One region of the Paraclostridium sp. AKS73 genome, then DNA from elsewhere that is predicted to be linked to it. Evidence: riboswitches for the same ligand, from Rfam matches in the RefSeq annotation. Region 1 holds a riboswitch; each other region holds the start of a gene.
The links. Region 1 has a riboswitch for cyclic di-GMP ahead of LEQ07_RS15825 (SpaA isopeptide-forming pilin-related protein). Riboswitches for the same ligand answer to the same signal wherever they lie in the genome.
Positions count from the first base shown of each region.

Region 2: linked by a shared signal. The riboswitch ahead of LEQ07_RS15165 (hypothetical protein) and the one ahead of LEQ07_RS15825 (SpaA isopeptide-forming pilin-related protein) in region 1 are both predicted to bind cyclic di-GMP.
Region 3: linked by a shared signal. The riboswitch ahead of flgB (flagellar basal body rod protein FlgB) and the one ahead of LEQ07_RS15825 (SpaA isopeptide-forming pilin-related protein) in region 1 are both predicted to bind cyclic di-GMP.
Region 4: linked by a shared signal. The riboswitch ahead of LEQ07_RS18010 (YwmB family TATA-box binding protein) and the one ahead of LEQ07_RS15825 (SpaA isopeptide-forming pilin-related protein) in region 1 are both predicted to bind cyclic di-GMP.

Region 1 covers NZ_JAIXHU010000036.1:23,802-26,006, forward strand. The annotation lists gene LEQ07_RS15820 (helicase-related protein) at 1-442, shown strand, start outside; cyclic di-GMP riboswitch class II at 487-570, shown strand; cyclic di-GMP riboswitch class II at 610-693, shown strand; cyclic di-GMP riboswitch class II at 735-818, shown strand; gene LEQ07_RS15825 (SpaA isopeptide-forming pilin-related protein) at 866-2,205, shown strand, end outside.
Region 2 covers NZ_JAIXHU010000033.1:21,109-23,313, reverse strand. The annotation lists gene LEQ07_RS15175 (signal peptidase I) at 1-268, opposite strand, end outside; gene LEQ07_RS15170 (hypothetical protein) at 292-648, opposite strand; gene LEQ07_RS15165 (hypothetical protein) at 672-911, opposite strand; cyclic di-GMP riboswitch class II at 1,165-1,247, opposite strand; gene grdD (glycine/sarcosine/betaine reductase complex component C subunit alpha) at 1,740-2,205, opposite strand, start outside.
Region 3 covers NZ_JAIXHU010000008.1:60,262-62,466, reverse strand. The annotation lists partial or broken gene LEQ07_RS20940 (DegT/DnrJ/EryC1/StrS family aminotransferase) at 1-321, shown strand, start outside; cyclic di-GMP riboswitch class I at 755-841, shown strand; gene flgB (flagellar basal body rod protein FlgB) at 1,180-1,506, shown strand; gene flgC (flagellar basal body rod protein FlgC) at 1,511-1,915, shown strand; gene fliE (flagellar hook-basal body complex protein FliE) at 1,928-2,205, shown strand, end outside.
Region 4 covers NZ_JAIXHU010000050.1:11,487-13,691, forward strand. The annotation lists gene glmS (glutamine--fructose-6-phosphate transaminase (isomerizing)) at 1-331, shown strand, start outside; cyclic di-GMP riboswitch class II at 559-642, shown strand; gene LEQ07_RS18010 (YwmB family TATA-box binding protein) at 794-1,555, shown strand; gene murA (UDP-N-acetylglucosamine 1-carboxyvinyltransferase) at 1,574-2,205, shown strand, end outside.

The sequences.
Region 1 (2,205 bases):
ATATGGGAAATCAGTGACTATAGTAAGCGATAAGGATAAGAAATATATAGATGAAATAAAAGAATATATAGGGTATGATATCGATGCTTTAGAAGATATAACAAGTGATAAAATAAAAAGTGGTAAATATGAGTTTGAACAAAAATCATCTAGAATTCTCAAAAACAGAAGGAAAACAAATAGTAAGGAAAAAATTCATAGTGAAGTAACAAGAATATATTTAAATGCGGGTAAAAAGAAAAAAATAAGAATTATAGATATAGTAGGGACATTTAGCAATATAAAAGGAATAAATAATGAAGATATAGGAGTAATTGAAGTTCATGATCTGTATTCATATGTTGACGTATTAAATTATAAAGGTGAGAAATTTTTGAAAGACTATAATCAAATAAACATAAAGAAAAAATTAGTAAAAGTAAGAAGAGATAATAAGATATAATATTGCAAAAAATGTCAAAATACGCTATAATCATGTAGATTAATCAACAAAATAGAAGCGAAGAAGTATATTCTATACGTGGGCACCTTGGATATACGGAGTTAGTGGTGCAACCGGCTATATTTATTAAACATAAATATAGCCTTTTTTATTTGGGTCATGAAAATTGAAAAAATAGAAACGAAGAAGTATATCCTGTATGTGGGCACCTTGGATATACGGAGTTAGTGGTGCAACCGGCTATATTTATTAAATATAAATATAGCCTTTTTTATTTGAATTATGAAAATTGAAGAAAAATAGAGGCGAAGAAGTATACCCTGTATGTGGGCACCTGGGGTATGCGGAGTTAGTGGTGCAACCGGCTATATTTATTGAATATAAATATAGCCTTTTTATAAAAAATTAAGATGAGGTGATTTTGTGAGAACAAAAAAAAGGTATAGAATGTTTAGTATGATTGTGATATTAAATCTAATACTAAACATTATATCTCCAGGGATGGCGGTGTTTGCTGAAAATAATAATGTTAAGTTGACATTAACAAGCAACAAGACAAAATTGGAATCAGGGGAACAAGTTGAGTTTAATTTAAATTACGAGGCGTTAAATGGGCCAGGGAGTATAAAAGCAGGAGACACAATAACATTTAAATTGCCGGATGTATTTGAAAATATTCAACCTAAATATCCTCCAGAACATTTTAAAAATGTAACTGTAGATGGAACAATTGTCACAGCTGTGTTTAGTGAAGGCGCAAATGATGCAATAGGTGGATACATGAGTGTAAAGGCTACAGCTAAAAATGTTGAAACTAACACAACACAAAGAGTTGAAGTTAACTTAGATGGTACAGTTCAATATATTGATGTGGAAATAGTTCCTCCAGATGAAAAAGTACCAGTAGATCCACCAACTGTAACAGATAGACAAATTTATAAAACTGTTGATAATCCAGATGGATATGATGGTTATGAAAATGGAACATTAATAAACAATATAAATAATCCTGTTATAGGTAAAAAAGTAAAATATAGTATATATGTTAATGAAAAGTATGCAACTATGTATAATTCATATATAAAGGATACTATTCCTAACGGAATGGAGTTAGTTAAAGATTCTGTAAAAATTTATGAAATACAATATGGACAACAAGAGAAAGATGTAACAGAAGATTTTCAAGGAAAGATAAATACGCAAAACAATTCAATTAATGTAAATTTTGGAACTACTTATAACAAATATAGAGTAAGTTATAGCGTTATAATAAGACAAAATATGCAACGTTATGATAATGTTGCATATTTAATTAAACATGATGAAACATTATCATCAAAAGCAATAGTAAAACCTAAAGACGATGGTAAGATGTTAACTAAATACAGTAGAACTAGTGAGACAGCAAAAGATGAGAATGGAAATACTATAAATATAGTAAATCTTAATGACAATAAGGTTAAATATACACTTGATATAAATCCTAATAATCAAAGTGTAACAAATGCAATTATTGAAGATAACATTCCAGATGGAATGAAATTAGTAGATGGAAGTATTATGGTAGGTACATATGATATATCTGATAACTTTGAATGGGTAACAGATAAAATGAAAAATAAGATAAAATTTGAAAATAATAAGCTAACTGTTAATATAGGGAATACAGATAAGCATTATTTAATTTATTATGACTTAGAAGTTACACAGAGACAAAAGGCTTACACAAATAAAGCAAAATTAAGTTATGACAACACATCTAA
Region 2 (2,205 bases), on a different contig from region 1:
TGTTTCCTGAATTTTGACTTTTAAATGTTATTACATCCCCTACATTTATTTGTTCAGGTTGTAATTCTTTAGCTATTACTAAATCTCCAACCATTATTGAAGGTTGCATACTTCCTGTCATGACTGTAAAAAATTTATGTCCCATTATAGTTGGCTGTTTTCCCTCTTTTACAGACTTTACCATAATAAATGATATGGATAATAAAGATATTAGAACTACATAAAAAAGTATATTTCCTAATTTTTTTAACATTGTTTTATTTTCCATAGTATATTCTCCCTGAAATTATTTTACCTAGTACATAAATTTTCTAGTATTTTATGTATTCCTTGATTTTCAATATTGTTCCAAGTTCTTTTATATGCATCTTTCGTAGCCTGTACAGCCTCTGCTTTTACATCTACTATCAAAGTCTTATTTTTATATCTTTCTTGTAATTCTTCCGGAATGTTTGCGCTTACTGATTTTAAAATTTGAGTTGTTTCTTCGTCATTTAAAACTATAGTGTTATAGTAATAATAATTGTCGTTGCCATAGATCCATTTATCATCTTCTGTTGTGTTTTGATTTGCTGTTATATTATTAGTTTCATAGTTTAATGTTACTAAGTTAGTATCTCCTGGCCATGCATTTCCTTTTTCATCCACCCACCTAGGAATTATACATACTCTTATAAGTGCTGGTGATGTACTATTATTTTTATTTTTACTGCTTTGCTATATTCATCTCCATTCCAATTTTTAGGCGGTGTAAACGTTTCACTTACTTCTATATTTATATCCCCCAAATTTAATGTATTGGTTACTTTATCTTTGGATGTCAAACTTGCATATGATATCTTTTGAACGGTGACGATACATATTAATAAAAGTATAGATATTGCTCCAACTTTAATTCTTTTTCTACTCATTTAACTCTCCTTAATTTTTCATAATAAAAATTATCTTCGATTTATTTCATAGTTTATCTACATTTTTAGCATAAAAATTCGCTTCACTCATGTCGCCAACGACTTCGTCCGTTGCTCAAAAAGCTTTTTTATGCTCAAAACATATAATATTGATATAACTAAATTTTATAGATTTTCCACAAATTCTTAGTAAATACAACATTTTTAGCATAAAAAAGGCTATTTAAATGATAAAAGTAATTTTATACTTATATCTTTAAATAGCCGGTTGCACTATTAGCTCCATATGTTTCAAGTGCCCATATACAAACATATTTCATAGCCTCTATATTTAAACCTATTATATCCCTTATTAATTTATTCTTCTTTTTTATTATACTGAAAAATATTCCCTAAAGCACCCTCAATCGTTTTCCATTTTTTACATTTTATTTGTTTTATCTTATTTTTTAATTACTTTAATCAATATATTAAATATTATTTTTTTCAAAAATTAATTTACTCATTATTACGACATTTTCACTATTTATTTTACATAAATTGATAAGCTAATATTCATTTTAATTTATTATAATTTTGAAAAAATACCCAAAAAAAGACTAGGTTATCAGTTAGGCGAGGGATTTGTGTGTATGTTGCAGAGGCATTTAAATATCATTTTCTCAAAAAAAAGACTGAGTTGTCAGTTAAGTGTAGGATTTGTGTGTATGTTGCAGCGACATTTACAAGCATCTTCCCAGCTTGTATGGAGCAAAACATACCACAAATCCTACACCCACTAATAACTCAGTCTTCAAACTACTTCCATGGCAAGGATTCGTTTTTTAATTATTTAGCAGTATAACCTGCATCTAGAAGCATCTTAACACACGCTTCTCCTTTTCCATCAGCAACAAGAACTATAGGCCCCGTACATCCCATACCACTTTCTGCATAAATTCCATTCTTCCATAAAACTTTAACCGCATCTTCTAAATCCATTATATCTATACCAGATATTTGATGAGTAACAACTTCTTTTGCCGGCATAGCTACTTCCTCATCATTATCATTCTTAACTTCTTTCTTAGTTAAAGCAGCTATAATATCGTCATATTTAGCATTTTTAACATTTTTAAATTCATCTTTTGATACCTTAGTAACATCACCTTTAACAACGTCATAAGCGTATCTTAATGCATTTGCAACAACTGGAGAACCAGATGCTCTAGATAATATTAATATCTTTCTATCATAGTCTTCACCTACACCAGGACCATATCCAAATCCTTGTGCTTCATAATCTCCACCAGTA
Region 3 (2,205 bases), on a different contig from region 1:
TATTATATGAAAGAATTAAAAAATATAAATTATTTAGAATTTCAAAATCAGAATTTATTATCAAGTGAAAATTACTCTTATTTACCTGTTGTATTTAGGGATGAACAAACTTTAAAAAAGTGTGTAAACAAGATGAATTATAATGACATATTTCCTAGAAGATATTTTTATCCTTCTTTGAATAAATTAGATTATATAAAGTGCAAAGAAGAGTTTATTAAATCTGAGAGTATATCTGAAAGGATTTTGTGTTTACCTTTGTACGAAAGCTTAGATAAAAAAGATATAGATAAAATTATACAAATATTGAAAAGTTGCTAAATAAACATTAAAAATATTTATAAACAGTGATTATCAGTTTTAATATTACGTGGAATTTAGTGAATGATAACAACCACGTCAAAGAGATATGAACTCAAAAGTTCATATCTCTTTGAATTTATTTATAATTAATTTACTGAGTTTAAAAAATTAGTTTTTTTAATTTTAAAAAAGTAAACAAGAAAAATTCAATCAAAATTATTAAAATTAAGAAAATAAAAAATATAAAAAAGATTTATAAATTTCAAAAAAAAGTATAAAGGTTTAAATTAAAATGCCGATTATTAAACTAAATGAGAAGCTTTTGCAAATTAATGTAGAATGATGAATTATTATGTTATAAAAAAATCAAATTTTAGAATTATCCAAAATAAAAGTAAAAGCTTGAAATAAGTAACATTTTGGTATAAAATGTAAGTGTAAGTCGAAAAATGATATTTAAGGGCAAAACTAGGGAAATCTAGCTACGCAAAACTATAGGGGCTAAGGCTTTGAAAAGCTATGCTCGCCAGTTACCGAAGAGTTAATAAAACTTTTTGTTATCATTGCTAATATTAAAATTGTAAAATTAAGCAAAGAGATACTAAAAAATTTTAAGAAAATCTATAAAATCATATTAATACATATTGGTGAAGTGTGTATATTTTTAAAATACATAAATTTGTATATACTTTATGTTATAAAGGCTATTTATGTAAAAATTAACAATAAAGGTATGATTATGTCTAATTTTCTTTTCTCGTTTTGTTTTAATTTTCAAATAAAAAATTAGTAATAATATTCTATAAAAGTGATGAACTACTCTTTCAGAGTAGTTTTTTTTAATTCTAAAAAACATTTTAAGCATTGGAGGGGAAAATGGAAGTTTACAATTTAATAAAATCAGGATTAGATGCAACAGAATTAAGAAGTAGAGTTATTGCTAATAACATTGCAAATATTAATACTCCAAATTACAAGAGAAAATATGTAGAGTTTGAAAATACACTAAAAGATTCTATGGATAAAAATACTAAACCTGAGATAAAAACGGATAATTCATCAAAAGTAAGAGAAGATGGGAATAATATTGATTTAGAAAATGAAAAAGTTAACCAGGCAGCTACAACTCTTGAATATAACGCACTTATAACTTTGACAAATATAAAACTAGGGATGAGTAGAAGTGTAATAACAGGGAGGTAAGTAAATGAGCATTTTTTCAGGAATGAGAATAAGTGCAAGTGCACTTTCGGCAGAGCGATTAAGAATGGATGTTGTATCATCAAATATAGCTAATATGAAAACAACTAGGACATCAGAGGGCGGAGCTTATAGACGAAAAGTGCCTGTATTTGAAGAAAATTATGATAAAAAGTTAGGTATGCTAGGTGTGAAATCAGTAGCTATAGAGGAGGATAAGTCTCCACTTCGAAAATTATACGAACCAAATAACCCAGATGCAGATGATCAAGGTTATGTGGAGTATCCAAATGTAGATATTTTAGTTGAAATGACTGATTTAATGACAGCATCTAGATCTTACGAATCAAATATAGATACATTAAATGCACAAAAAAGTATGATTTCAAAAGCTTTAGAAATAGGTAGGTAAAAGGAGTAGTTTATGAGTGGAATAAGTACTATAAATGCAATAAACAATATAGCAACAAATAATAATTTACTTACGGGAGCTAGTAATACAGGAAAAGTTGAAAAAGAAAATAACTTTGGAGATGTAATAAAAGAAGCATTAGATAAAGTTAATGATAAGCAAGTACAATCAAATCAAAAAATTCAAGACCTTATAAAAGGAGAAAATGTCTCTATGCATGATGTAATGTTGTCAGCTCAAGAAGCGCAATTGTCAATGCAGTTGATGATTGAGGTTAGAAATAAGATATA
Region 4 (2,205 bases), on a different contig from region 1:
AGGTGAGTTAAAGCATGGAACTATAGCATTAATAGAAAAAGGAACTCCTGTAGTTGCTATAGCTTCTCAAGGAGAGTTATTTGAAAAAATGGTTTCTAACATGGAAGAGGTTAGAGCAAGAGGAGCATATGTAATTGCTGTAGCTCAAGAGAAAAATAAAGAAGTTGAAAAATCTGCTGATGAAGTGGTATATATACCTAATGTTGAGGATGTTTTATCAAGTATATTAACAGTTTTACCACTTCAATTATTATCTTACTATGTTGCAGTTGAAAGAGGTTGCGATGTAGATAAACCAAGAAACTTAGCCAAATCAGTTACTGTTGAATAATAAAAATCAAAGGTGATATCTCGATTTTATATTGAGAATCACCTTTTTAAACTTTATGTATAATTTTATATACAATACTAATTTAAGATACTGAGTAATTAACTAAATCTTAAAAATAGTGATTTGAAGCTTTTGAGAGTATAAGATAGGGTAAATCCAAATGAAACTCATACGAAAGCTTAAAAGCGCCAAATTTAGCCTCTAATGCGCAATTAAATATATTTCATAATGAATTGAGAAGCGAAGAACTATATCCTATATGTGGGCATCTTGGATATATGGAGTTATTGATGCAACCAGCTACACTTAAAATATTAAGTATAGCTTTTTTATTGTGTAAAATTATATATAATTGAATGTATATAGAAAAAATTATAATAATATATTAAAATATTTTTTGGAATCGATAATAGTATAACCGACCATTTTTTTGTTAATACTTTATAGTATAAAACTGGAAATATGGGGAGGAAATACTATGAAAAAATATTAGTAAGTACAAGTTTGATATTTATATTTTTATTAGGGATAGTTGTTTGCTATGGAGAATCAAAAAATGAAATAAAGAGCAATGGATATAAGCAACTAGTAAATACTTTTGAAAGCATAGATAGCAATTTTAAATTTTATAATATGAAAGCTAATGCGTATTTAGATAAATCTTTAAAAAAAGAAGAAATGAAAAATATTTGCATGGAAATAATTTCAAATCTAGGGCTTGAAGAATCGAATTTGAAATGGATTGAAAGTAAAAAGGATACTCAAACACAGGTATATGCACAGATAGATGAAAAAGATAGAAATATATCTATCATTGTCGCTAATAAAGGTAAAAATGAGTCATATATTATAGTTGACATATTAGAAAATAAAGTATATAAAGATATAGTGGATATTTATACGGTTGTAGAAAATACTCTAAATTTGTATTGCAAAAAAGTCGATATTTATACATGTATGGCTGGAGAGTATAAAAAAAAGTTACAACTACACAAATATGATGATATTTTGAAAAAAATATTATATAATATGAATGCTAAAGAAATAGATAGGGTTGAAGAAGAAAATTTTATGTCGGTAACAGCTTTTAGTAAATTGATTAAAACTGATTACCTTGAATATTTGGGAAATAAGGTAAATTTAAATATAGGAATTAGGTATAGCGAAAATGAAGAAAAAACTATGATTTACATAGCTACACCTATAATAAAATTAGATTATTAGTGTGAGGAGAAAAGTGAAATGGCAAAAATTTTAGTTAAGAAGAGTAATCCACTTGTAGGAAGTGTTAAAATAGATGGGGCAAAAAATGCAGTATTACCAATAATAGCAGCAACTTTATTAGCTGATGGGAAATCAGTATTAAAAGGGGTTCCTAATTTAAAAGACGTACATGTAATATCTGACTTATTAAGACATTTAGGGGCAGAAGTTGAATATAAAGACTGTACATTAACAGTAGATGCAAGTAATATAAAGACTTGTGAAGCTCCATATGAGCTTGTAAGAAAAATGAGAGCATCATTCTTAGTAATGGGACCATTACTTGCTAGATTTAATCATACAAAGATATCTATGCCAGGAGGATGCGCAATAGGAACTAGACCTATAGATTTACATCTAAAAGGATTTAAGGCATTAGGAGCTAATGTAATAATAGATCATGGATTTGTTGAAGCTAATGCAGAAAAATTAGTAGGAAGCAAGTTATACTTAGACTTCCCATCAGTAGGAGCTACAGAAAACATAATGATGGCTGCTGCTTTAGCAGAAGGAACAACGATAGTAGAAAATGCTGCAGAAGAACCAGAAATAGTTGATTTAGCAAACTTCTTAAATGAAATGGGAGCTGACGTAAAAGGGGCAGGAACTAA